Regions from separate parts of the Cytobacillus sp. T106 genome, predicted to be linked through region 1. Evidence: riboswitches for the same ligand, from Rfam matches in the RefSeq annotation. Region 1 holds a riboswitch; each other region holds the start of a gene.
What was found. Region 1 has a riboswitch for thiamine pyrophosphate ahead of thiC (phosphomethylpyrimidine synthase ThiC). Riboswitches for the same ligand answer to the same signal wherever they lie in the genome.
Positions count from the first base shown of each region.

Region 2: another riboswitch for thiamine pyrophosphate. It lies ahead of thiT (energy-coupled thiamine transporter ThiT); the one in region 1 lies ahead of thiC (phosphomethylpyrimidine synthase ThiC).
Region 3: another riboswitch for thiamine pyrophosphate. It lies ahead of ABU165_RS10290 (ABC transporter substrate-binding protein); the one in region 1 lies ahead of thiC (phosphomethylpyrimidine synthase ThiC).
Region 4: another riboswitch for thiamine pyrophosphate. It lies ahead of ABU165_RS24245 (thiamine phosphate synthase); the one in region 1 lies ahead of thiC (phosphomethylpyrimidine synthase ThiC).

Region 1 is NZ_JBEUMK010000005.1:64,639-70,318, forward strand. Features, by position in the region: gene ABU165_RS11855 (metallophosphoesterase family protein) at 1-577, opposite strand, end outside; gene ABU165_RS11860 (hypothetical protein) at 719-913, shown strand; gene thiC (phosphomethylpyrimidine synthase ThiC) at 1,139-2,899, opposite strand; TPP riboswitch at 2,952-3,052, opposite strand; TPP riboswitch at 3,271-3,386, opposite strand; gene ABU165_RS11870 (LysE family transporter) at 3,566-4,198, shown strand; gene ABU165_RS11875 (ABC transporter permease) at 4,471-5,680, opposite strand, start outside.
Region 2 is NZ_JBEUMK010000007.1:66,999-72,678, reverse strand. Features, by position in the region: gene ABU165_RS14160 (ABC transporter permease) at 1-712, opposite strand, end outside; gene ABU165_RS14155 (ABC transporter ATP-binding protein) at 702-1,808, opposite strand; gene thiT (energy-coupled thiamine transporter ThiT) at 2,026-2,628, opposite strand; TPP riboswitch at 2,700-2,798, opposite strand; gene ABU165_RS14145 (hypothetical protein) at 2,876-3,115, opposite strand; gene ABU165_RS14140 (hypothetical protein) at 3,335-3,580, shown strand; gene ABU165_RS14135 (helix-turn-helix transcriptional regulator) at 3,692-3,928, shown strand; gene dnaN (DNA polymerase III subunit beta) at 4,085-5,263, opposite strand; gene ABU165_RS14125 (NUDIX hydrolase) at 5,306-5,680, opposite strand, start outside.
Region 3 is NZ_JBEUMK010000003.1:539,621-545,300, reverse strand. Features, by position in the region: gene ABU165_RS10300 (ABC transporter permease) at 1-741, opposite strand, end outside; gene ABU165_RS10295 (thiamine-binding protein) at 738-1,028, opposite strand; gene ABU165_RS10290 (ABC transporter substrate-binding protein) at 1,040-2,038, opposite strand; TPP riboswitch at 2,201-2,309, opposite strand; gene ABU165_RS10285 (cell wall hydrolase) at 2,546-3,184, shown strand; gene ABU165_RS10280 (YkvA family protein) at 3,207-3,653, opposite strand; gene ABU165_RS10275 (NAD-dependent deacylase) at 3,760-4,482, shown strand; gene treP (PTS system trehalose-specific EIIBC component) at 4,741-5,680, shown strand, end outside.
Region 4 is NZ_JBEUMK010000025.1:38,616-44,295, reverse strand. Features, by position in the region: gene ABU165_RS24265 (thiazole biosynthesis adenylyltransferase ThiF) at 1-537, opposite strand, end outside; gene ABU165_RS24260 (thiazole synthase) at 534-1,301, opposite strand; gene thiS (sulfur carrier protein ThiS) at 1,303-1,506, opposite strand; gene thiO (glycine oxidase ThiO) at 1,503-2,654, opposite strand; gene ABU165_RS24245 (thiamine phosphate synthase) at 2,638-3,303, opposite strand; TPP riboswitch at 3,366-3,467, opposite strand; gene ABU165_RS24240 (Lrp/AsnC family transcriptional regulator) at 3,533-4,027, opposite strand; gene ABU165_RS24235 (DMT family transporter) at 4,212-5,138, shown strand; gene ABU165_RS24230 (hypothetical protein) at 5,324-5,608, opposite strand.

The DNA of each region.
Region 1 (5,680 bases):
AGTCGTATTCCTTATCCAGCAGCTCTTTTAAAATAAACGGGGCATAGCGGCCATGGCCGGTCTCCCCTTCAAGGCTGCCATGCAGGATGCCGATATGGAAGTCCGACATTCCCCGAACCGGATACTGGCTGATCATCCTCTCGGAAACATGCCTCCTCGGGTAGCTGAAGCCATGCAGGCTGACCGTTGTCCCATTTGGTGCTGTATAGCTTTCCTCACTTGGCTGGTGAGGGAAAATATGTACATTGTCCGGCAGACTGATGTGGGACCAGGTGCCCTCAAAATGGTCATGATTTCCATGGACTGCGTAAACAGGTATATTCTTTTCCGCAAGGCGGTTCATTTCCTTTCGCAGCCTTGCCTGTGCCTTTATGCTCCTGTCTTCACCGTCAAACAGATCTCCTGCCAGAATGACAAAGTCCACCTTCCTTGCAAGGGCAGCATCCACTATATTTTTCAGAGCGGCAAATGTGCTTTCTTTAATTTTATCGAATAAATCATCCTGCAGGCTGGAAAGCCCGAGCATAGGGCTGTCCAGATGCAGGTCTGCTGCATGAATAAATGTAATTTCCTTCATAATGTTCCCTTTCAGCGCTTTTCTCCTATTTTATCACCTGGAAAAAGCGAATGCACGTTCCTCTACAAAAAGTTATCAGGCTTTGAACCTTTTGCATCTTCGGAGAGTATAAGAAGCAAATAACATTAGGAGTGATTACCCTTGTATAAAAATCCTCAATCGGCACTTATTAGACTCAAATATATTTCTGCCGGCCTGTTTCTTTTGTTCATCATCATTTCGGCTCTGACAGGAAGCTGGAAGTTCACGGCTGCTGCTGCATGGAGCATCGGCATTGTTTATCTGCCTACTTACGGCAGCATACAAAGGCAAATGGAAAAACAGTCCAGCGAATAGACAAAGGCCTGCCGGGATATCCTGGCAAGCCTTTGTCTTATTCAATAGTGGACCGATTCGCTCTTGCGGCATTTTGTGCAGGTCCTGTATCCATCTGCCTCATAATAGATATGGGAGCAGCTTCTCTGTATCTCTGAAATTTGCTTTTCCAGCCCCCGGATCTTTTGCTGCATATTGAGGATCTGCTCTTCCATTTTCCAAACTTCAGTATTTCTTCTATGTTCACTAGATGGATGAGCCACGGCTGGCAAACTCCCCGGCTTTTTGCTCCATTGTATCCTCAATTGCCTCTGAAACGGTTTTCCCCTGACCTTTGGCCATCTGGCGGATATCCTTGGAAATGCGCATAGAACAAAATTTAGGGCCGCACATAGAACAGAAATGGGCGGTTTTTGCCCCCTCGGCCGGCAGGGTTTCATCATGGTATGCCCGCGCCCGTTCAGGATCCAGGGATAAATTGAACTGGTCGTTCCACCTGAAATCGAACCTGGCCTTTGACAATGCATCGTCCCGAACCTGGGCACCGGGATGGCCTTTGGCTAGATCTGCGGCATGAGCTGCAATTTTATAAGCAATGACCCCTTCCCTGACATCGTTTTTATCCGGAAGCCCAAGATGCTCCTTTGGCGTTACATAGCAAAGCATACTAGTGCCAAACCATCCGATCATCGCTGCTCCTATTGCGGATGTAATATGATCATATCCCGGGGCTATATCTGTCGTCAGTGGGCCAAGCGTATAAAATGGCGCCTCCTTGCAAATTTCCATCTGCTTATCTACATTTTCTTTGATCTTATGCATCGGAACATGCCCCGGCCCCTCGATCATCACCTGGACATCATGCTTCCAGGCTATTTCAGTTAACTCTCCGAGCGTTTCTAGCTCCGCAAATTGAGCCTCATCATTCGCATCTGCTATAGAACCCGGACGCAGCCCATCTCCGAGAGAGATGGAAATATCGTAAGCTTTTAAAATTTCACAGATTTCCTCAAAATGCGTATACAGGAAATTCTCTTTATGATGCTGGAGGCACCATTGGGCCATGATCGACCCTCCCCTGGATACAATACCTGTCGTCCTTTCGGCAGTCAGCTGAATATAGCGGAGCAGCACCCCTGCATGGATTGTAAAATAATCCACTCCCTGTTCAGCCTGCTCTATCAAGGTATCCCTGTATATGTCCCAGGTCAGATCCCCGGCAATCCCCTTCACCTTTTCAAGTGCCTGATAAATCGGTACAGTCCCAACAGGAACTGGAGAATTGCGGATGACCCATTCACGGGTTTCATGGATGTTCTTCCCGGTCGAAAGATCCATAATCGTATCTGCCCCCCAGTGCACTGCCCAGGTCATTTTTTCCACTTCTTCCGCGATGGAGGAAGAAACAGCCGAATTGCCGATATTCGCATTGACCTTCACATGAAAATGGCGACCGATGATCATCGGTTCCGCCTCCGGGTGATTGATATTGGCAGGAATGATCGCCCTTCCGCTTGCCACCTCGCTCCTGACGAATTCAGGATCCAGATTTTCCCTGATGGCGATGAACTCCATTTCAGGTGTAATGACCCCTTTCCGGGCATAATGCAGCTGAGTCACATTCCTGCCCTCTTTTGCCTTGAGAGGGAAGGGGGCTTTATTCGGGAAAATGTCTGCATAAGAAACTTCGGTCCCGGCCCGAAGCCCGTTATCCTCCGGCTTCTGCACTCTGCCTTGATAAGCTTCCGCATCCTTCCGCTCCTCAATCCAGCCTTCCCTTACCCGGGGCAAACCTTTCGTTATATCTATCTCAAAATCAGGATCAGAATAAGGGCCGCTCGTGTCATATACACAAACAGGCGGATTGTCCTCTGTTCCAATAGCAGTCCTCGAGCTTTCCTGGATTATTTCCCTGACCGGGACCTTTATATCGTCCCTGATGCCGTTTACATATACTTTCCGGCTTCCTGAAAAAAACAGTCTATTCATTTGATATAAATCTTTCATACTTCTTCCTCCTCCATCTTTGTGCCTCAGGGCAGTTTTTTACGGAGGAAGCAGGCCATGCCGGCTGCTTCCCTACGCTGACATTAATCAGATCAGGTTCCAAGGGTTTAGGATTTTCCTTTCTCAGCCTGTAAAGCTCCCCCAGCAGTGAATAAAATCTAATAGAAACTTTCTTGCATTTTTCAAAATAAAAACATCAAGTTATCTGCACACTATTTTTTCATGCGTTTATTTTTTCACAGCAAAAACCCCCCTTGCATATTGCACCGGGGGCATGCCAGGCCAAAAAATGGCATACAGCTGCCGCATCTTTCTTCTGCAGAAGCTAAAAAGCGGACTCCTGCAAAAGGAGTCCGCGTATGTATGACAAATAAAAGCCATCTACACTTCCCTCCGCTGGTACGAACCAGATCAGGTATAAAAGGGTCAAAGACTAAAAACGGGTCTTACTCTCAGCCGGCCTCTACCGGCACCCCCAGTGCCAAAATATGCTATTTTCATAAGCTACTATACCATATGCCGACCAGGAAGAGAACAGACTAATTTCATATTATTCCAAAAACACAAAGCTGGAGATTTTAAGATTTGCGGTCCTACCCTCTGTGTTTGCTGCATAAAATTGTACAAGTCCTTCCGGGCTAATCCTTGAATAGGCGAGTGATATCATTGAGCATTGGAATATACATCAGCTATATCGTTTTAGGACTTTCACTGGCGGCGCCGATCGGCCCTGTCAATGCTGTCAGGCTGGAAAAGGGGCTGAAAAACGGATTTTGGCACGCATGGATTGTCGGCGCGGGATCGATGATCGCTGACGGGGTTTATATGCTGATCGTCTATCTCGGACTCGTGCAATTCCTTGACTCCCCTATGATTCAAACCTTCCTGTGGCTGTTCGGCGGTTTTATTCTTCTTTATTCCGGAATCGAAGGCATGATGAATGCCAATAAAATATCTGTCACTTACATACGGAGCAAAGAATCGCTGTTCAAATGCTTTTTCACCGGATTCATCATGTCGGTTTCAAGCCCGCTGTCGATTTTGTTTTGGCTGGGGATTTACGGATCGGTTTTGGCCAAAACGGCGTCCTCCTTTGGGACAGGCCAGCTTCTTGTCTACAGCCTCATGATTTTTATCGGACTGGGCCTTTGGGACATTTTTGTGGCAGGCCTGACGAGCGGATTCAGGCGGTTCCTGACCTCAAAAGCGATCATCATCATCAGCATGCTTTCCGGACTGTCGCTTATTCTTTTCGGAATCTATTTTGGATATCAGGGGATTGCTTCTTTGTTTGGATAAAAAAACAGACAAACCTGATATAAATCGGGTTTGTCTGCAGTCATTATTTTTTAGAACATTGGAACAGCGGCATTAAGTATTTAAGCCTGTTGATTGGAGTGCAAGGCACGCAGACTCCTGCGGGAGATAGCGGCAAGGCTGAGACCCCGCAAGAGCTTGCTCTGAGGAGGCTCAGCGTCGCCCCGCGGAAAGCGGAGTGCCTGGAACGCAAATCAACAGCCCCATTTATAGGCGGAAATTATTCATTAAGCTTGCCAGGGCTGATTGACCGCCTATTTATTTTTAGACAGCTGCAAAGCTTTTTTTATATCCTTGAAGGAATTGGACTTTCCGTACATGAGCACTCCGCCCTTGTATACCCTAGCTCCAAATATTGAGAGCAGCAGGATGGACACAACCAGGATCCCAATCCCCGCTATCGGCTCCCAGACCGGCAGGGTGAGCATTCCTACTCTCATGAACATCAGCATCGGGGTAAAGAACGGGATATAGGAGCTGATGGTCACAAATGCTTTTTCCGGCTGTGACAGCCCGATGATCGCGATCATAAAGCCGGCTACAACGAGCATGGTCATCGGCATGATCATCTGCTGGACATCCTCGATCCTGCTGACAAGCGAGCCCAGGAAAGCTGCAAGTGTGGCATACAGGAGATAGCCGAGAATAAAGAACACTACAGCATACATGATAGTGGCTGCCGGAATATCGCCGAATCCGAAGAATTCAAAGAAGCCTCCCTGCATCGACTCAAGATTCCGCTTGACGAAAAAGTAGCCTACCAGCAGCAGCACCGACAGCTGCGTCAGGCTAAGCAAGGCGATCCCGAGAATTTTGGCGAACATCTGCTTGATGGGTGAAACGCTTGAAATCAGGATTTCCATCACACGCGAAGATTTTTCCGTAGCTACTTCCATCGCAATCATGCTTGAATACATGATGACAGCAAAATAGATGATGAACAGCAGCACATAAACAAGGCCCCTTGCCTGTGTCAGCTCTTCCTCTGTTTTGGCATTCTCCTCCAGCGCATCCCTTTGGAACTGGACAGGCTCATAGAGACTGGCAAGCTCTGCCTCAGAAAGATTGATTTTTGAGGCTGCGATCCCGGTCTTTACCTGCTGAAGGGCTCCCTCCAACTCACCTGATACCGATGTATCCGCCAGGCTGAGGGATTTGTATTCGGCAGCAGGAAGCTCTTCGGAATCGGCTGAGAGAGTAAGCAGCCCTGCATAATCGCCATCCTTCACTTTTGCCTCGCCATCGTCTGCCGAACCGCTGAACTCTTCAAGCTTCAGGGTGCTGCCTGCTGTATTCAGCTGCTGCTGGAGAGGATTCAGGAGATTGCCTGTTTCATCGATTACAGCCACCTTTACCTCATCATCTCCACTGTCGAACGTTTCAATGATCTGCTGCATATTTGTAAGGCCGATGATCAGCAGCAGCGTGACAATCGTTGTAATAATGAATGATTTCGTCTTCAGT
Region 2 (5,680 bases), on a different contig from region 1:
CCTGAGTGACAAGGAAATGCTGTTCTATGGCCGTGCCCAGGGTGATGACCCTGTTCCCTGCAATCAGGCGGGTAAGCATGAAGAGGGAAAGTGCAGGGATGAATACAACCTGGCAGCCGGATTTGACGCCATCCAGCGTCAGCGGGAAAATAACCCGTGTAAAAGTAGTCCAGGGTGATGCCCCCAAATCATTGGATGCATCGATGAGCGATGAATTCAATTCGTTAAGCGAATTGAAAATCGGCAAAATCATAAAAGGCAGGAAGATGTATACCGATACAAAAACAAAACTGAAATCGGTAAACAGAATCTGCCTTGAACCTATTCCAATCACCTCAAGGAAGCTGTTGGCTGCCCCGTAAGTTCCAAAAATGCCGAGAAAAGCATAAGCCTTGAGCAGCAGATTGATCCAGGAAGGAATGATGATCATCAGAAGCCAGAGCTGCTTATGCCTGGTCTTCGTAAGCAGGTAGGCAGTCGGATAGGCAATCAGTAAAGAAAAGGCAGTGATCAGGAACGCATACCAGAAAGAGCTCAAAGTCATTTTCAGGTAAACGGGCGTGAAAAATTTCTGGTAGTTCCCGAATGTGAACTGCCCTTCTATATCAAAAAATGAATAATACAGCACCAAAAACAAAGGGGTCACGACAAATAAAACGATCCACAGCAAATATGGGATCAGATACAGGTTGCGTGTCTGATTAGTTCTCATGGCTTTCCTCTTGATAAGCCTCCAGCCTGCGGTCAAATTCTTCCTCAGATTCTCCCGGCCTCATGACATGGATGGCTTCCGGATCAAAATGAAGGCCTATTTCATCCCCTACTTTTGCCTTTCGTGTAGAATGGACAAGCCATTCATTCCCATCTTTATCAAAGCAGGAAATTTCATAATGAACTCCCCTGAATAGCTGTGAATCTACACGTACCTGAAGTTTGCCCTGCTCGCTCGGAGTAATTTCCATATCCTCCGGCCTGATGACCACTTCAACCCTTTCATTCAAATCGAAGCCGGCGTCTACACATTCAAATTTCCTGCCTGCAAATTCAACCTGATAATCGGTTAGCATGGTCCCTTCGACGATGTTGGACTCACCGATGAAGTCGGCCACAAACCGGTTGACAGGCTCATCATAAATATCAGTTGGCGTTCCGCTCTGCTCAATCCGGCCTTTGTTCAGCACAAAGATTTCATCAGAAAGAGCAAGCGCCTCTTCCTGGTCATGGGTGACAAATATAAACGTAATGCCAAGCCTTCTCTGAAGCTCCCGCAGCTCGTACTGCATTTCTGTACGCAGCTTCAGGTCCAGTGCAGAAAGGGGCTCATCCAGCAGGATGACTTCCGGTTTATTGACAATCGCCCTCGCAATCGCGACACGCTGCCTCTGCCCTCCTGACATCTCTTTGATTTCCCTCTGTTCATATCCTTCCAGGTTGACAAACTTGAGCGCCTCTTTCACCTGCTCATTGATTTCCTGGTTTTTCATTTTTTTGATGCGCAATCCGAATGCCACGTTTTCAAATACATTCAAATGCGGGAAAAGTGCATAGTCCTGGAACACGGTATTGACCTGCCTCCTGTTGGCAGGCACTTTATTGATTTTTTGTCCATTGAAGAAAATGGATCCTTCTGTCGGTTCGATAAAACCCGCAATCAGGCGCAGGATCGTCGTTTTTCCGCAGCCTGAAGGACCAAGGAGCGTGTAGAACTTTCCCCTTTCTATATCAAAGCTGACGGCGTCCAGAACCGGACTGTCATTGTCATATTGTTTTGTAACATCTTCAAAGCGGATAATAAACTTATCTGTCATTTCAATCTCCTTTACTATATTAATAGTCGATGTACCTCTAGAAGTTAAGCCTTGTAGGCCAGTTTATCACTTTAGTATAATAGCGTAACTTATTATATACCAAAATTTGTCGAATGAAAGCATTTTTCAGCAATTCTCTTCAATTTCCCTTTTTTAAAAACAAAAGCAGTCGCTTCTGGCCGATTCGCCAGAAGGGACTGCTTTGTGCACATGGTTATCAGTTCGCCAATTTATGCTCTTCCGCAGCGGAATATACCTGTTTCCTCTGTACCAGGCGCGGCGCTGCAGAAAGGAGGAGCCACAATACGGCTGTACATAAGACAGCTGACCCGAGCATCGTTATCCCATTAATCATGAGAGAATATACAAAAGGAGACATCCCTTCAGGTGCATAGCTTCCAAAGAAAATCATACCTGCAAGAAAGTGCCAGAAATATCTGCCCGCACTGCCAAGGAAAATGGCTGCAGCTGCCCATCCCAGAGCCTTACCCTTCCTGCCTTCAGCAAGGCTTTTTTGGAGGGCAAGAGCTAAGAAGCCGGCACAGCCAATAAAGGCGAAAGCAACGAAGTATTCAATGAAAGTCTGCAGGGGCGTCACTATCCAGGCGTCGCCCATGACAATCTGGAGAATCCCCCATAAGAATCCGGAAATGAAGCCCGCTTTCCAGCCCCATCGCAATGAAAGTATGAAGATGGGCACCATTGCAATGGAAATGGATATTGCAGGCGTTAGTTTAATAGAAGGAAGCAGATCAAGAATAACAGCGAATGCTGCAAAAAAAGATGCTTCAATCAAGGCAACCAGCCCTAATTTTTTCATAAAAAATTCTCCCCTTTTGTCCGAATTAACGCAAACCTCAAGGGAGAACTGATCAGGAAGCGGGCATACCTTCACCCATCCATCCACATCCCTGCGCTAGAATTATCTAACAGGTTCAAAGGGTCAGAACAAAAGTTCACTCTCAGCATTAAGCTCCCCTTGTGGTTACGTTATGTAATTAATACTATAATGCATTATATCTCATTCCATCAGGCAGGAAAAGAGCATATTCTGAAAAATCGTTTTGTCATGCCGGTCCTCCTTTCTCTTTTTCGAGCTTTTCATAAAGTTCAAGACTTTTGCTGCTGAGATACTCCAGCAGCTTAGGGTGCTGTCTGAAATAGTCGACAAATTCCCTTTGTTCTCTCTCCTGGAACTTAAGCACCTGTTCATAATGCTTGCTGCAATAATAAATCGTCCGGTCCCTGTTCCACTCCTTGAGGGGGATCAGGTCCCCCGCTGCCTGGCAATAAAGGCATTTTTTCATATGATCCTTCCTCTAAGTACAGATTAAGCTCCAGGCAGGAAAAGTTGTTTCCCGTCCATACTTTAGTATATTACAGAACGTATGTTCTATTCAATTCATCAGTTTTACTGGTTTTTATATGATCTAATCGGGTATTCAATTAATATATGAAGTATTCTGGTAACTGTTTAAATTTTCAAATAATCAGATTTTACATGCATACAGGAAGGAGGCTTTAAGATGAAGAATATCCTTGATATAAAAGGCAGGCTGAATCCATATTGGTTCAATAAAGTTATTTTCAAGGTTTATATCGCTGACGCAGTGGATGAAAAAACAGTGGAATTGGAAGGTCAGAAGCTTGTTGTGGTCAATGAAACTGAAAAATTGAAGCCCGGCGAGAAGCTTAAAGTCGAGTTTCTGAACATGTGGTTTGTTTATAGCCGGATACCACGCGCAGATCAGCCAGCCAAGCAGCCGCTTTAACTCAAAAGCCGCTTTTTTCTTCTCCTTCCTTCTTTTATTTTTATATTTCACTAGTGATGTTCTTCACTTTCTTTTATAATATGAAAATAAAAGAAAAAAGGAGATTTAACCTTGGATAAAGAAATCATTAAGTTTATCAGAAAGAATTATAATCTTTCACAGCGTGAATTCGCCAAAATGATTAATTGCAGCTTTTCACTGGTTGCTTTGATTGAAATCGGGAAACGCAATGTTTCAGACAATATAGAAAAAAAGATTAAAAATGCGTTCGGACTTGAAGCGCAGGATATTGAATCCATTACCAGCATCATTAAGGAAATCGGCCGCGGTATGCCTCCTTTCAGCTAAAAAGCCTGGATGGGAGGAAATACCTCTGCTTAGCCCTCCCCGCTTTGGCCGTTTTCCAGCTGGATTACTTGATACAGCGCAACAGATTTCCCTCTTTTAATAATATTCTACTAGTATTCAGATCCCCTTCAGATTTGATTTTCTCACCTTTCAGTTTTAATCTTGATTCTGAACCTGTCCCTTGCCAAGGAACATCCCTGATGCAGTCCTGACAGGAGAAATAAGGTGAAAATAGTTTGCCTCCCCAGGGGAAGAGATTAGGATTGGCTTCATTGTCCCATAAAGCCTTATTTTAATATATTCTGACTCTGTTCCTATCAGCGCATCCGCCAGATAACTCCCATTTATTACTGCTGAAGCTTCTGTTTCTCCTCTGATGCTCTGCAATTCCTGCACCTCCTCGATCATGCCCATTTCAGACACTGGGGAAGATATAGTGATGGAGTTTTCATCCTTGGCTTGGATGGAAACAAGAGAGCTTCTTTTTTCTCCAGCAAATATCATTGTCCGCTTGACACCTTGAAGAAGGTGCTTCCTATTGATGACTAACTCTGTTTTGCACCCTTCCGGCTTCAGTTTCTCAGAAGAGGGAAATCTGCCGGTCAAAAGCGAAGAGCAGAAACGGAATGTTGATGTGGCGAATACGGCCTGTGAATCAGATATATAAATGGCTGCTTCTCCACTTGGTGACTTGCCTATCAATTTGAGCAATTCTGCTGCATTTCTTGCCGGGAGAGTAAATGACTGGCTGAACCCAGCAGAGCCGTCAGCTTTCCACATGGCAAGCCGGCTTGAATCTGTCGCCGTGAATGTCAGCCCGTTTTCATCAAATGCCAGATTGATGCCTTCCAGGATTGGCCTTGAGCTTGTTTTGGCCGCAGATGCAGCTGTATTCCTCAATCCTGCTGCAAGATCAGATGCTTTCAAAGTATATATATAAGGAAACTCTGCATCTGCTCTATCAGCAGACTGGTCTAACGGGAAACCCGCAATCGCTGCGGAAATCTGCTTGTCCATTGAATTAATCAGGATTTTATGTGAAGTGGAAGCTTTGATGCTTAAACGGCCAGGTATTTTCCTGATGACTTCAGAAAGCATTCTTCCATCAGCTGCCAGCTTTCCATATTCCAATATATCCAGGCCAGAATCCCTGCAGTTTATTAATGGGTGCTCAAAGATCACAGAGCGGTCCCCGTTTCCGGAAGAGACAGAAAGGCCTCCGCTGTGTGCTTCTATCATAACGAGTTTGCCAGCGGCACTATGGCTTCCCCCTGCGATTCTTGCCGCCTCACTGATGCTTTCAAAAATACTCTCACCATTTACTTTAAATTCCATCAGGTCCACCTCCTTTGATATGAGAATAGCTCTCTTTCACTGCTAAATCCGCCTGCCTCTTTTAGACATTTCTTTTTTCCGCAATAAATCTTCTGCAGCCGTAAGGCTCCGCGTCAGCCATTCAGGTGCATCCGGCTGTTCAAGGATTTCTCTGATGCTCATCCACATCACTTCCTCGTTTTCATCAGGACAAACTGGACTGGCTTCACCGCTTTTGTATTCACACAGAAAAACAATGTCAATCACATGATATCCGTCATCCGTAATGAAAGAACTGCTGCATACATACTCCATTCCATCTTTAATCAGTACACCTGTTTCCTCCAGGATTTCTCTTTTTACTGTTCTTTCCAAAACATCTGTGGAATGACCTTCCTTCTCCGCCTTGCCTCCGATCAGAGCCAGCATTCCCCCGGC
Region 3 (5,680 bases), on a different contig from region 1:
CCATTTTAAAAGCAGGCTCTCTGCCAAAAGGATTGCTCCGAAGAAAATCAGGCTTAATATCATAATGGCAAATATGGCTACAAAAACACGGTCTGTCCGGAAGGAGGAGGAGGCGAGAGTCATAAAAACGCCTATCCCTTTTTCCGAACCTAGCCATTCTGAGATGACAGCGCCCATAACACTGTAGGTGGCCGAGATTTTCAGCCCTGAAAATAGCGAGGGCAGGGAGCCGGGCCATTCCAGCTTCCAGAACAGCTGCCTTTTGGTGGCTCCTGACATGGCCATATAGTGCTTAAGCTCGGCTGGAACCTGCCTGAAACCGTCCAAAGCTGCCACAGTGATTGGAAAAAAACAGACAAGAATAATGACAATAAATTTCGGCAGCAGCCCAAACCCGAACCAGATGACAAGGAGAGGGGCAAGGACGATGACAGGGACATTCTGGGATAGTATCAGCAGCGGGTAAACAGATTCCCTTACAGCCGGCAGACGGTGAAGGATGATGGCCGCGGTGAGCCCGAAAACAGTCCCCAGTGAAAAGCCGGCCAGTGATAATAGCACCGTTGACGCCAGGTGGCCGGAAAAACGGGCCCAGCTTTCCACAGATTCAGCCATGATGTCAGAGGGCGGCGGCAGGAGCCAGGCAGGGACTTCTGCCAGCCTTACTGCTGCTTCCCAGAGAATGAACAAAAGGAGGAGAACCGCTGCCGGCTTCCATCCTTTTACAGCCACTTTCTTCATTTGTATTTATCCGTCAGGTCATCCATCGTGATCCCATCAGGCTGAAACAGAATTTTGACTTGAGAAATCACATTTTTGCTTCCCATTGCAATCATTCTTTCATTCATCCTTGCGATGATCCGGAATAGCTCTTCAAGCTCGCCTTCCATCGTTGTCTCCAGTGGATGGACCTCGTATTTCACTCCGGATTCTGCAATGATTTTAATTGCTTCATCTACATATGGAATAACATCTTCCCCGTTTTTTGTTTTAGGTATAATCTGAATGCTGATCAGTGTACTGGCCATTATGGTTCCTCCTATTCCGGCAAAAATTCATTGGTAAAAGCTTTTTCAGCGTCCAGCTCGCTGTCCAGCAGTTTATTTTCATACATCCATTGGGCATAGTTTTCCCAAACCTCTATACTCTGTTCTCCCCATTGTTCTGCATCATCCTGATATTTTGGAGACAGCCATTCCTGGCTTTTCTTGACCAGCTCGGCGTCTAAATCAGGTGCAGCCTCAAGCAGGATATCAGCAGCTTCTTCCGGATTCTTGATTGCAAACTGATAGCCCTGTGATGCTGCTTTTACAAAGGCTCTGACAGTATCAGGACTATTTTTGATCATTTTCTCATTTGTAGCCAGAACAGGTGTATAATAATCGAGTTTATCGGAATAGTCGGTAAGGTAGACCATATTCAGATCTTCTCCGCGAAGCTCCGCCTCGACGCCAGTCCACCCATAATAAATCCAGGCAAAATCGATATCCCTTTTAACAGCTGTAAAGAAATCGGCATCCCCCATGTTAACAAAGGAAACATCAGAGACATCTGCATTTTCCTGCTTCATTAATGAGGCGATAACAGATTCCTCAACAGGCGATCCCCAGCCTCCATATTTTTTCCCGGCAAAATCCTTTGGCGAGTCGATATTTTTTGCTGCAGGAGAAGCAAAGCCGGACGTATTATGCTGTATGACGGCGGCTACCGACACAAGCGGGACACCCTGAACCCGTGCCTGTGTAATACTTTCCTGATAGCTGACGCCAAAGTCGGCCTTACCGGAAGCAACCAGCTGGTCTGCTCCAGCGTCACCAGGCATGATGATTTCTGCATCAAGGCCATTTTCTTTAAAAAAATTCTTTGCCTTGGCAGCGTAAAGTCCAGTGTGATTAGTATTTGGTGTCCAGTCAAGGACAACCGTTATCTTTTCCAGGTCCTGCCCTTTATCAGCTTGTCTTTCTTCCTGACCAGTCTGTCCTCCGGTGCAGCCGGCAAGCAGCCAGACAGTGCACAATGCGCTGAGCCATTTCTTCATGATCAATCCTCCATGCTGTTTCTGATATTATTCCAAAAAGACCGCCGGTTAATGGCATAAACTAATTCTGGACAACCGCGGGCGGAGGTGCTGTTCCTTTATATCCCGATGCAAACAAAAAAGCGCCCGGATTTCAGAACCCGTGCGCAATAAAAAACATTCATCAATTAAGAATATGTTTCCTACGCTGGCATCTCTCCAGATCAGGTTCAAAGGGTCCTTTATTGTAAAAATAAAGTCTCAACCGTGCCCGGTTCCCCCACAATTCTCTCCTATTTACAGCCGCATAAAGCAGCCGGTCCGTTCAGAGCTCCCGCATCCATCCGGGAATCATGGTCCATTATAACAGATATTCTCTGCAATGGCATTGAAACAGCTTTCTTCCGGAAAATTCGGAGTTATCCCTATATATCCCTGTGCTGCCATGGAAAGAATTAAGTTTGGAACTGAATCTTTATCTGTGATAGGGTAAGGAATGTTGAAAAAAGATTGAATGGAGGAGAAGACATGAAATATCTTGCCTTAATGATTGCTGCATTCATGCTGATCTCATTCCAGATTGTCCAAAATCCCGGAAAACAAGCATTTGCCAAGACGATTGATAATGTCGATATATATACTGTAAAAGAAGAGGATAGCCTTTCGAAGCTCAGCAGGCGATTTGGTGTGGCTGCAGAGGATATACAGAAGGCTAATTATAAAAAGGATGAAAAGATATTTGCCGGAGATAAGCTCATCATTCCGTCTGCTCCAAAGAAAAAGAAGCGGATAACAGAACAAAAGGTCAGCTTATCTAAAGGAGAAAAAGATCTTTTGGCAAGGCTTGTGCATGCGGAGGCAAAAGGTGAGCCGCATGCCGGAAAAGTCGCTGTGGCTGAAGTGGTCCTCAATAGAATGAAGGACGAAAAATTTCCGGACACAGTCAAAGAAGTTATTTACGAAGACAGGCAATTTGAGCCTGTGGACAATGGGATGATCAATAAACCGGCAGGGAAGGATTCACAGAAAGCAGTCCAGGAGGCACTGACGGAAGAAAGAAAAGACGGTGAATCCCTGTTTTTCTTTAATCCTGACCAGACTAACAGCAAATGGCTCCGCACAAGGGCCGTTACAAAAGAAATCGGCAACCACCGGTTTGCGAAATAGAATAAAGAAAAAACTCTTGTTGCTATACAAGAGTTTTTTTGCTGTCTTCTTCCATATCTATAATATTGTCTGGCTGTGTTTCTCTCCATAGCTTAAATCTTTCAAGCTCATTGGCGATTTGCTTGATGATAAAGCCGATGATTGCGGCATCATCCAATATGCCGATTCCGGCAAGAAAGTCGGGGACAAGATCCAGGGGAGACACAAAATAGAGAATGCCAGCAATGACCGTAACAGCTGTTTTTGCAGAAATGTCCCTATACTGTCCCTTTGAGTAGGCTTTAATGAGTTCAAACAGGAGCTGAAGCTTGTCCCATACTTCAGATAGGGAATTTTTCCTGGAATCGGCTTTTTTGCTTGCTTTGGAAAGAAGCCCGCTTGTTTTGCCCGGATCATTTAAGTATTTTGCAGCGCGGCTCTCATATTTTTTATACTCCTTTTCGTAATCTTCCTTTTTGAAAGTCTTCATATATAACATCCTTCCGGTTAAAAGATTCTTTTTTATACTTTTATCCCATTTTCGGATGGTTGAACCCCGGAAAAGTTTATAATAGAGAAAAAAGCGAGGTGTCCTTATGCTTTTAGAGTGGCTGAAAGAGTCAAGCTATACGGTTATATTGACTGGTGCAGGCATGTCAACAGAAAGCGGGCTGCCTGATTTCCGGTCTGCAGGAAGCGGGTTAACGAATACAGTGGATTATGGGAAAATTGCCAGTACAGAAGCTCTCAACCATCATGTCAGCGAATTCATTGAATTTTATCGCCGCAGAGTTATGGGGCTGAAGGAATGCAGTCCCCATGCAGGGCATTATATATTGGCAGACTGGGAAAGGAGGGGAATTGTCCAAAGCATCATTACACAGAATGTAGACGGTTTTCATCAGGCGGCAGGAAGCAGAAATGTGGCTGAACTGCATGGTACACTGCAGCAGGTCCATTGCCAGACATGCGGGAAAATATTTCCGAATGATGAATACATAGATGAGCATTTCCGGTGCAGTGATTGCGGGGGGATTTTGCGGCCGTCCATCGTCCTTTTTGGGGAGATGCTCCCCGAGGAAGCTATTGATTTTGCTGCTGCAGAGTCAGAGAAAGCTGATCTTTTCATTGTCCTTGGCTCATCCCTCTCTGTCACTCCTGCCAATCAGTTTCCGCTCATTGCCAAGCAGTGTGGTGCAAAACTGGTTATAATTAATATGGATCCTACTGATTTGGACCTTTACGCGGACGAAGTCATTAACGGAGAAAAAGCTGGAGAATTGCTGAAAGAGCTTGATGCAGAAGTAGGAAAAATGTGAAGCCTTCCATTACATTGGAGGGCTTTTTTTATTTTAAAATTTTTCTAGTATAATAAATGATTGACTGCCATGTATATACAAGATATAATGAAAACGTAAACACCATGTATATACAAGTTATCTTTGGAGTGAATACTTAATGAGCTGACTTTGCAGCAAAGGATAAATTTGCAAGAGGGGCAGATAATATGAAGTATATGAGCTCCCGGCCGCATTTTTTTTGCTTGCTGTTGAAAACGGTAACAGGAGGAGAGAAGCATGAGCAATTACAGAGAATCTGCCGAGCGTATTGTAGAAGCAGTTGGCGGAAAAGAAAATATTGCAGCAGCTACGCACTGCGTAACCCGTCTGCGGTTTGCTTTGAAGGATGAAAGCAAAGTTGATAAAGAAGCATTGGAAAATATAGATAGTGTTAAAGGATCATTTTCTACAAACGGCCAATTCCAGGTGGTCATCGGCCAAGGTCTTGTTGATAAGGTATACAAGGAAATGGCAGCGGCTACAGGAATCGGTGAAGTGTCAAAAGAAGAAGTGAAAGCAGCTGCTTCTGAAAAAATGAATCCGCTTCAAAGAGCAATCAAAACGCTGGCCGACATTTTCATTCCTATTCTTCCGGCTATTGTTACAGCCGGCCTGCTGATGGGAATCAACAATATCATGACAGCGCCTGATATCTTTTATACAGGCAAATCATTCATAGACGTTCATCCAGGATGGGCTGATCTCGCTAATATCATCAATATGATAGCCAATACCGCGTTTGTATTCCTGCCGGGGCTGATTGGATGGAGTGCGGTCAATCGTTTCGGCGGAAGTCCGCTTCTTGGCATGGTGCTCGGCCTGATGCTTGTCCACCCCGACTTGCTTAATGCTTGGGGTTATGGTTCTACTGATAAGGTTCCTGTATGGAATCTGTTTGGACTGGAGATAGAGAAAGTCGGCTATCAGGGTCAGGTGCTGCCGGTACTGGCTGCGTCCTATGTTTTGGCAAGGATTGAGATATTTTTAAGAAAGAGGATTCCGGATTCAATCCAGCTGCTGACAGTCGCGCCGATTGCGCTGCTGATCACAGGCTTTCTGTCTTTCATTGCGATCGGGCCTGTTACGTTTACGATCGGAGGCTGGATCACTGACGGTGTTGTATCCATTTTTGATGCGGTTCCTGCTCTTGGAGGATTGATTTACGGCGGCCTTTATG
Region 4 (5,680 bases), on a different contig from region 1:
CCCGCCGACCGGCACCTGCTCGAGCAGGCAGCTGAGGCACGGTGTCTCGCCGCCGGGCAGGAAGGCTGTGCTGATGCCATAGCTTCCTACACAGGCTCCGTAGATCCATGGGACTGAGTGCTTGGCCGCAATGTCATTGATGACCATCCTCGTGTCAAAATTATCGGTGCTGTCCATGATCAGATCGATGCTGCCAGCGAGAGCCTCAAGCTCTTCAGGCCCGGCATCACCTACGATACTCTCAATCTGAACCGATGAATTGACCGACTGAAGACGGCGGCCTGCAGCTATTGCCTTCGGGACCCTCCCCGCCGCATCCTCCTCTGTATAAAGCTGCTGCCTCTGCAGATTGCTCCACTCTACATAATCGCGGTCAATGATGGTAATTTTACCAACTCCAGCCCTCACAAGCACTTCGGCATTGCCGCTCCCGAGTGCCCCGGCACCGATGATCAGAACATGCTTCCGGCTTAAGTTCTCTTGCCCCTCGGCGCCGATCGGGGCAAAGAGCTCCTGCCTGGAGTATCTGCCGTTCAAACAGTGCTCAATCCTTCCATCGGACTGCTTGCAGAAGCATACTTTTTCTTTGGCATGCGTCCGGCTTCATAGCCAAGCCTCCCCGCCTCCACGGCAAGCTTCATTGCTTCGGCCATCTTGACCGGATCCTTGGCGGCCGAAACAGCCGTGTTCAGCAGGACCCCGTCCGCTCCGAGCTCCATCGCCAGGGCCGCGTCTGCAGGGGAGCCGATCCCGGCATCGACTATGACAGGGACTTCAGCTTGTTCAATGATAAAGCTGAGATTGAGGGGATTGATGATTCCCTGGCCTGAGCCGATTGGCGATGCTCCCGGCATGATGGCATGCACGCCCATTTCCTGCAGCCTTTTCGCCAGCATCACATCATCCGAAATATACGGAAGGACAATGAAGCCTTCCTTTAAGAGCTCCTCGGACGCCTTCAAGGTTTCAATCGGATCCGGCAGCAGTGTTTTCATATCGCCGATCACCTCGACTTTGATCATGTCGCAAAGGCCTGAAGCCCTTGCCAGTTTTGCCGTACGGACTGCTTCCTCTGCTGTCTTTGCACCCGCCGTATTGGGGAGCAGCCTGTAGTTTTCCACATCCAGCTCCTCCAGCAGATTCGGCTGTTCCGGGTCAAAAATATCCATGCGGCGTACTGAAAAAGTCAGCACCTCTGTATGTGATGCTTTGACCGCCATTTTCTGCGTTTCATAATCCGGATACTTCCCTGTTCCGAGCAATAGCCTTGAGTTAAATTCATATGTTCCGATTTTCAGCATTTCATCCGCCTCCTACAAAATGTACGATTTCTATGCGATCACCTTCTGCAAGCTCTGTTTCAGCATGCTGGCTTTTTTCCAAAATAGCGGCGTTCAATTCTACAATCGCCGCCTTTTGATTCAGTTTCAAATGTTCCAGTAAATCCCCTACCGACTTGACGGTGCCAGGCACCAGGATATCACTGCTATTCACATGAAGCTTCAACGAATCCACCCCTCCTGCACTTTTTTCAAACCTCTCTCAATCTCAAATTCTCTGTAAAGCTCCTTATCCTCTGCGGCTGCGGTTCCTTCAATAGAATCAGAAACCATTTTTCCCGTGATTGGGCTGAGCAGGATGCCGTTCCGGTAATGGCCGGCTGCAATGAACAGGCCCTTATAGGCCGGGTGCCAGCCGATATAGGGAAGGCCGTCACCTGTCTGCGGCCGGATTCCTGCCCATGCCTTTTCCCACCGTGCCGATGCGAGCTGGGGCAGCAGCTTATAGGCCCGTTCGGCCAGCATCCTGACTCCGCCAAACGAAACGGAAGGATTGAACTCATTTTCATAGCTTGTTGCACCTATGATCAGGCGGCCATCCTTCTTGGGCACAAGATACCCGCCAGAATCGGAAAAGATCGTCGACCGTATCAAAGGCCCTTCAGGAATGACCGAGAGGCACTCCCCTTTCACAGGAAAAATAGGAAGCTCAAGATCTGCCTTTTTCAGCAGCTCTCCCGTCCAGGCACCTGCGGCAGCAATCACGGTTTCTCCATAAAAACTTCCTTTGCTGGTCATCACACCCTCGACGGATTCTTTATCAAATATGAAGTCTTCGATCTCCGTCCCTTCCAGCACAACTGCACCTCGGGCCATTGCCCCCACCGCAAATGCACGCGCCAGGTTCGGTGCATTCAGCTGGCCGTCATTCGGAATCAGCATGCCGCCTGCGAGCCCCCGGGAGAGATGAGGTTCCCTTTCGCAGATTTCTGCCTGAGCCATCCATCTTACCTGTCCGTCCCATTCTTTATGGAATCTGACCTGCTTCTTAAGGACCTCTGCCTCTACATCATCCCAAGCAATTTTTATCATTCCTTCATTAACAAGGCCGATGCTGATTCCTGTCAGATCCTCAAGCTCCTGGATGATGTCAGGGAACATGGCCCTGCTTTTCAGGGCCAGCTTCAGCATTGATAGATTCTCATCTATTTCTGCCTGGGCACCGAGCATTCCGGCTGCGGCAGAAGAAGCTTCAGAACACAGCTCCCTTTTTTCCAGAATGAGCACCTGCTTGCCAAGCTTCGCCTGCTGATAGGCGATAGAGCACCCTATAATGCCGCCCCCGGCAATGATCACATCATAAACTTTCTTCATATCTGCCTCCTCCCCGGTTCAGTGCAACCCTATATGCGCCGGCTGCCTCCTCCGGACTGACGGCTTTAAAAATTCCCGAGAGTACAGCAGCACCTGAAGCTCCGGCCCTTATCACCTGTTCCATATTGTCAGGAGAAATTCCCCCGAGCGCTATCACCGGAATAGAAAGCCTTCCTGTCATTTCCTCAAGGCTGGAGAGGCCCCTTGGCTCCATACCTGGCTTGGAACTGGTCGGAAAACAGTGGCCATACATGACATAATCTGCGCCATCCTCTTCTGCCTGAACAGCTTCTTCAATTGAGTGGACGGATTTTCCGATGAGCAGGCCAGGGAATGTTATCCGCACTTCCCGTACCGGAAGACTGTGATAGCCGAGCTGGACTCCCTTCACTCCCAATGCGGCCGCTGCATCCACTCTGTTATTAATGATGATCTGCTCCCCCGGGACTCCCTTTTCCAGCAGAATTCTCCCCATCTCGTAGATGTCAGCCGCTGTCAGGTGATGCTCCCTGATATGAATATAGTCCACATTCCGCGAGATGCTTGAAGCTATCCTGATAAATTCCTCCGCCGGCTGTCCTGCAGAAATGGCGTGGAGCTGCAGTTTATCCCTGCTGGGCCAACCTTGTAAACGACGCAAAAAAACCACTCCCCATTGCGCAGGAAAGTGGCTGATTAATGATCTATGGCTAAAAAAATATGTACTTTTTATAACCGTTCGGCACACTTCCCTACGCTAGTATGAACTAGATCAGGTTCAAAGGGTCTCAAATGCTTGATCTCAGCCTCTTGCAGGCTCCCCTAGTGATAATTCTATTATTCAATTGTTCTCTTTTATTTTAGCATACACGATCAGCAGGGAGAACCCGAAATCTGAATCAGACTGTTTTTTCTCCGTCAGGCAGAATCGGCAGTACCGTTGAATATTTGACTTCCCTCAAGGAGAGGCTTGTCTGTATCTTCGTGATCCCGAGCTGATTCAGCTTTCGGATGAACCGTTCCAGCCCTTTCCGGTCTTTGATGGCCACTTTTAAGATATAATCATATTCTCCTGTCAGGCAGTGGCATTCCAGCACCTCAGCCATATCCACCAGCGTGCCCTCCAGTGCTTCCAGCTTTTCCGCCTGATGGATGTTAGTGCTGATGAAAATAAAGCAGAGCAGATCAAAGCCCAGTTTTTCCTGGCTTAAAATTGCCACCTGCTTCTCAATATAGCCTTCATTTTCGAGCCGCTTGACCCTCCCATGAATGGCGGGGGCAGACAGGCTGACCCTCCTGGCAAGCTCAGCGTTGCTTATTTGGCTATCCTTCTGGAGCAGATCAAGGATTTTTAAGTCCACGTCATCCAGCACCTTGTTCACAATCGATTCCATCTTACAGCCTCCTTATGATTATTCCGCCAACTCCGTTTAAGTCTATCCTTAATTTAATTTCATTCACAAAAAACACAATTGCTCTTAATAAAATTTCAAATTTACTCTATTGTACGAAATAATCATTAAAACACAAAGAGAAAATGTTAAAATTAATTCAATAACTATCGAAGGAGCTGCTCCTATGCCAGCTTTATATGTATGCCTGATGCTTCTCACCTCCCTGCTGTGGGGCGGGAATTTTGTTGTAGGCAAGTCGCTTGTGGAGCATGCTTCCCCTGTGGCCTTGACCGCATTTAGATGGATCATTGCTGTGATCTTCCTGTTGCCTATCGTGCTGCGGAAGGAAAAAAAGCTTCTGCCTCCTGCAAAATCGCTTGTCCCGCTGATTCTGATGGGCATCACAGGTGTAGTGCTGTTCAATATCTTTCAATTTTGGGCGCTGGAAGAAACAACGGCCACAAATGTCGGACTGATTTCAACGCTTAACGCTATTTCAATCGCCGTTTTTTCAGCACTCTTTCTAAAAGACAGGATTAACCTGCCGCAGATTCTGACCATGATGTTTTCACTCTTCGGCGTCCTGCTTGTCCTTACCAAAGGCCATCTGGAAATGCTGCTGTCTTTGACGTTTAATAAAGGGGATTTATGGATGATGGCAGCGGTGTGCATTTGGGGAATCTATTCAGTCCTCGGCAAGTGGGCCGGCAAATATACTACTCCGATCATGTCGACCTTTTATTCAGGGGTCTTCGGATTGGCCATCCTGCTTCCATTCAGCTATTCTGATCTCCAAATCAAAAATCCTGATCTGTCCTTTGCAGGATCCATGCTTTATACCGGGCTCATTTCAACCGTTGTATGCATGGTGCTCTGGAATAAAGGGGTCCAGAAAATCGGGGCTGTCACCGCAGGAGTGTTCCTGAATTTCAACCCTGTTTTCACTGCGATCCTGGCTTTTCTGCTGCTCGGAGAAAAGCTTGAAGCAATCCAGTTTCTCGGAGGCATGATCGTCATCCTTGGCTGCTATCTGTTTACCCGCCTTCAGGCACAGCGGCAAAGAAAAAGCCTACGCGGCAAACCGGAAGCTTCCCTTACAGCTATAGACTAGAAAAGGGATGAACAAAAAGGTAAATAGTTACTCCACTGTTAGAAAAGGTAAAATATACACTAAGATGCACTTTGTTCAGCACTATAAATAACAATGCAAGAGCATAGAAAAACGCTTGGATTATGGATATTCCAAGCGTTCTTTTTTACCCGTTAGTCATACATAAAGACTTACATAATAAGTCATTATTTCTTACGTTTTCGTTCTAAGAATATAGGTGCTATATTTAGCAAGATAGAAACAATTGTCAGAAACCAAAATGCCCTTGCCATACCAGGTATTACATCCGATAAAGCCGCCCAATCTTCCGCATTTACCCACCGAGTTAAATAACTGTAATCTGCGCAAATTGTTAATGCTGTAAATGATAATGCCATCGCCATAGCAAGCTTATAATCCTTTCCTGCTGCATACAAAGAAAGATTTATAACAGTTAATACTATTGCAAAAACCCCTAATATTAACCACATACCTATACCCCCATTTATTTTTATTTTTGTCATGTAATAATACAATCTGCATCATCTCAATTTTTTTGCATT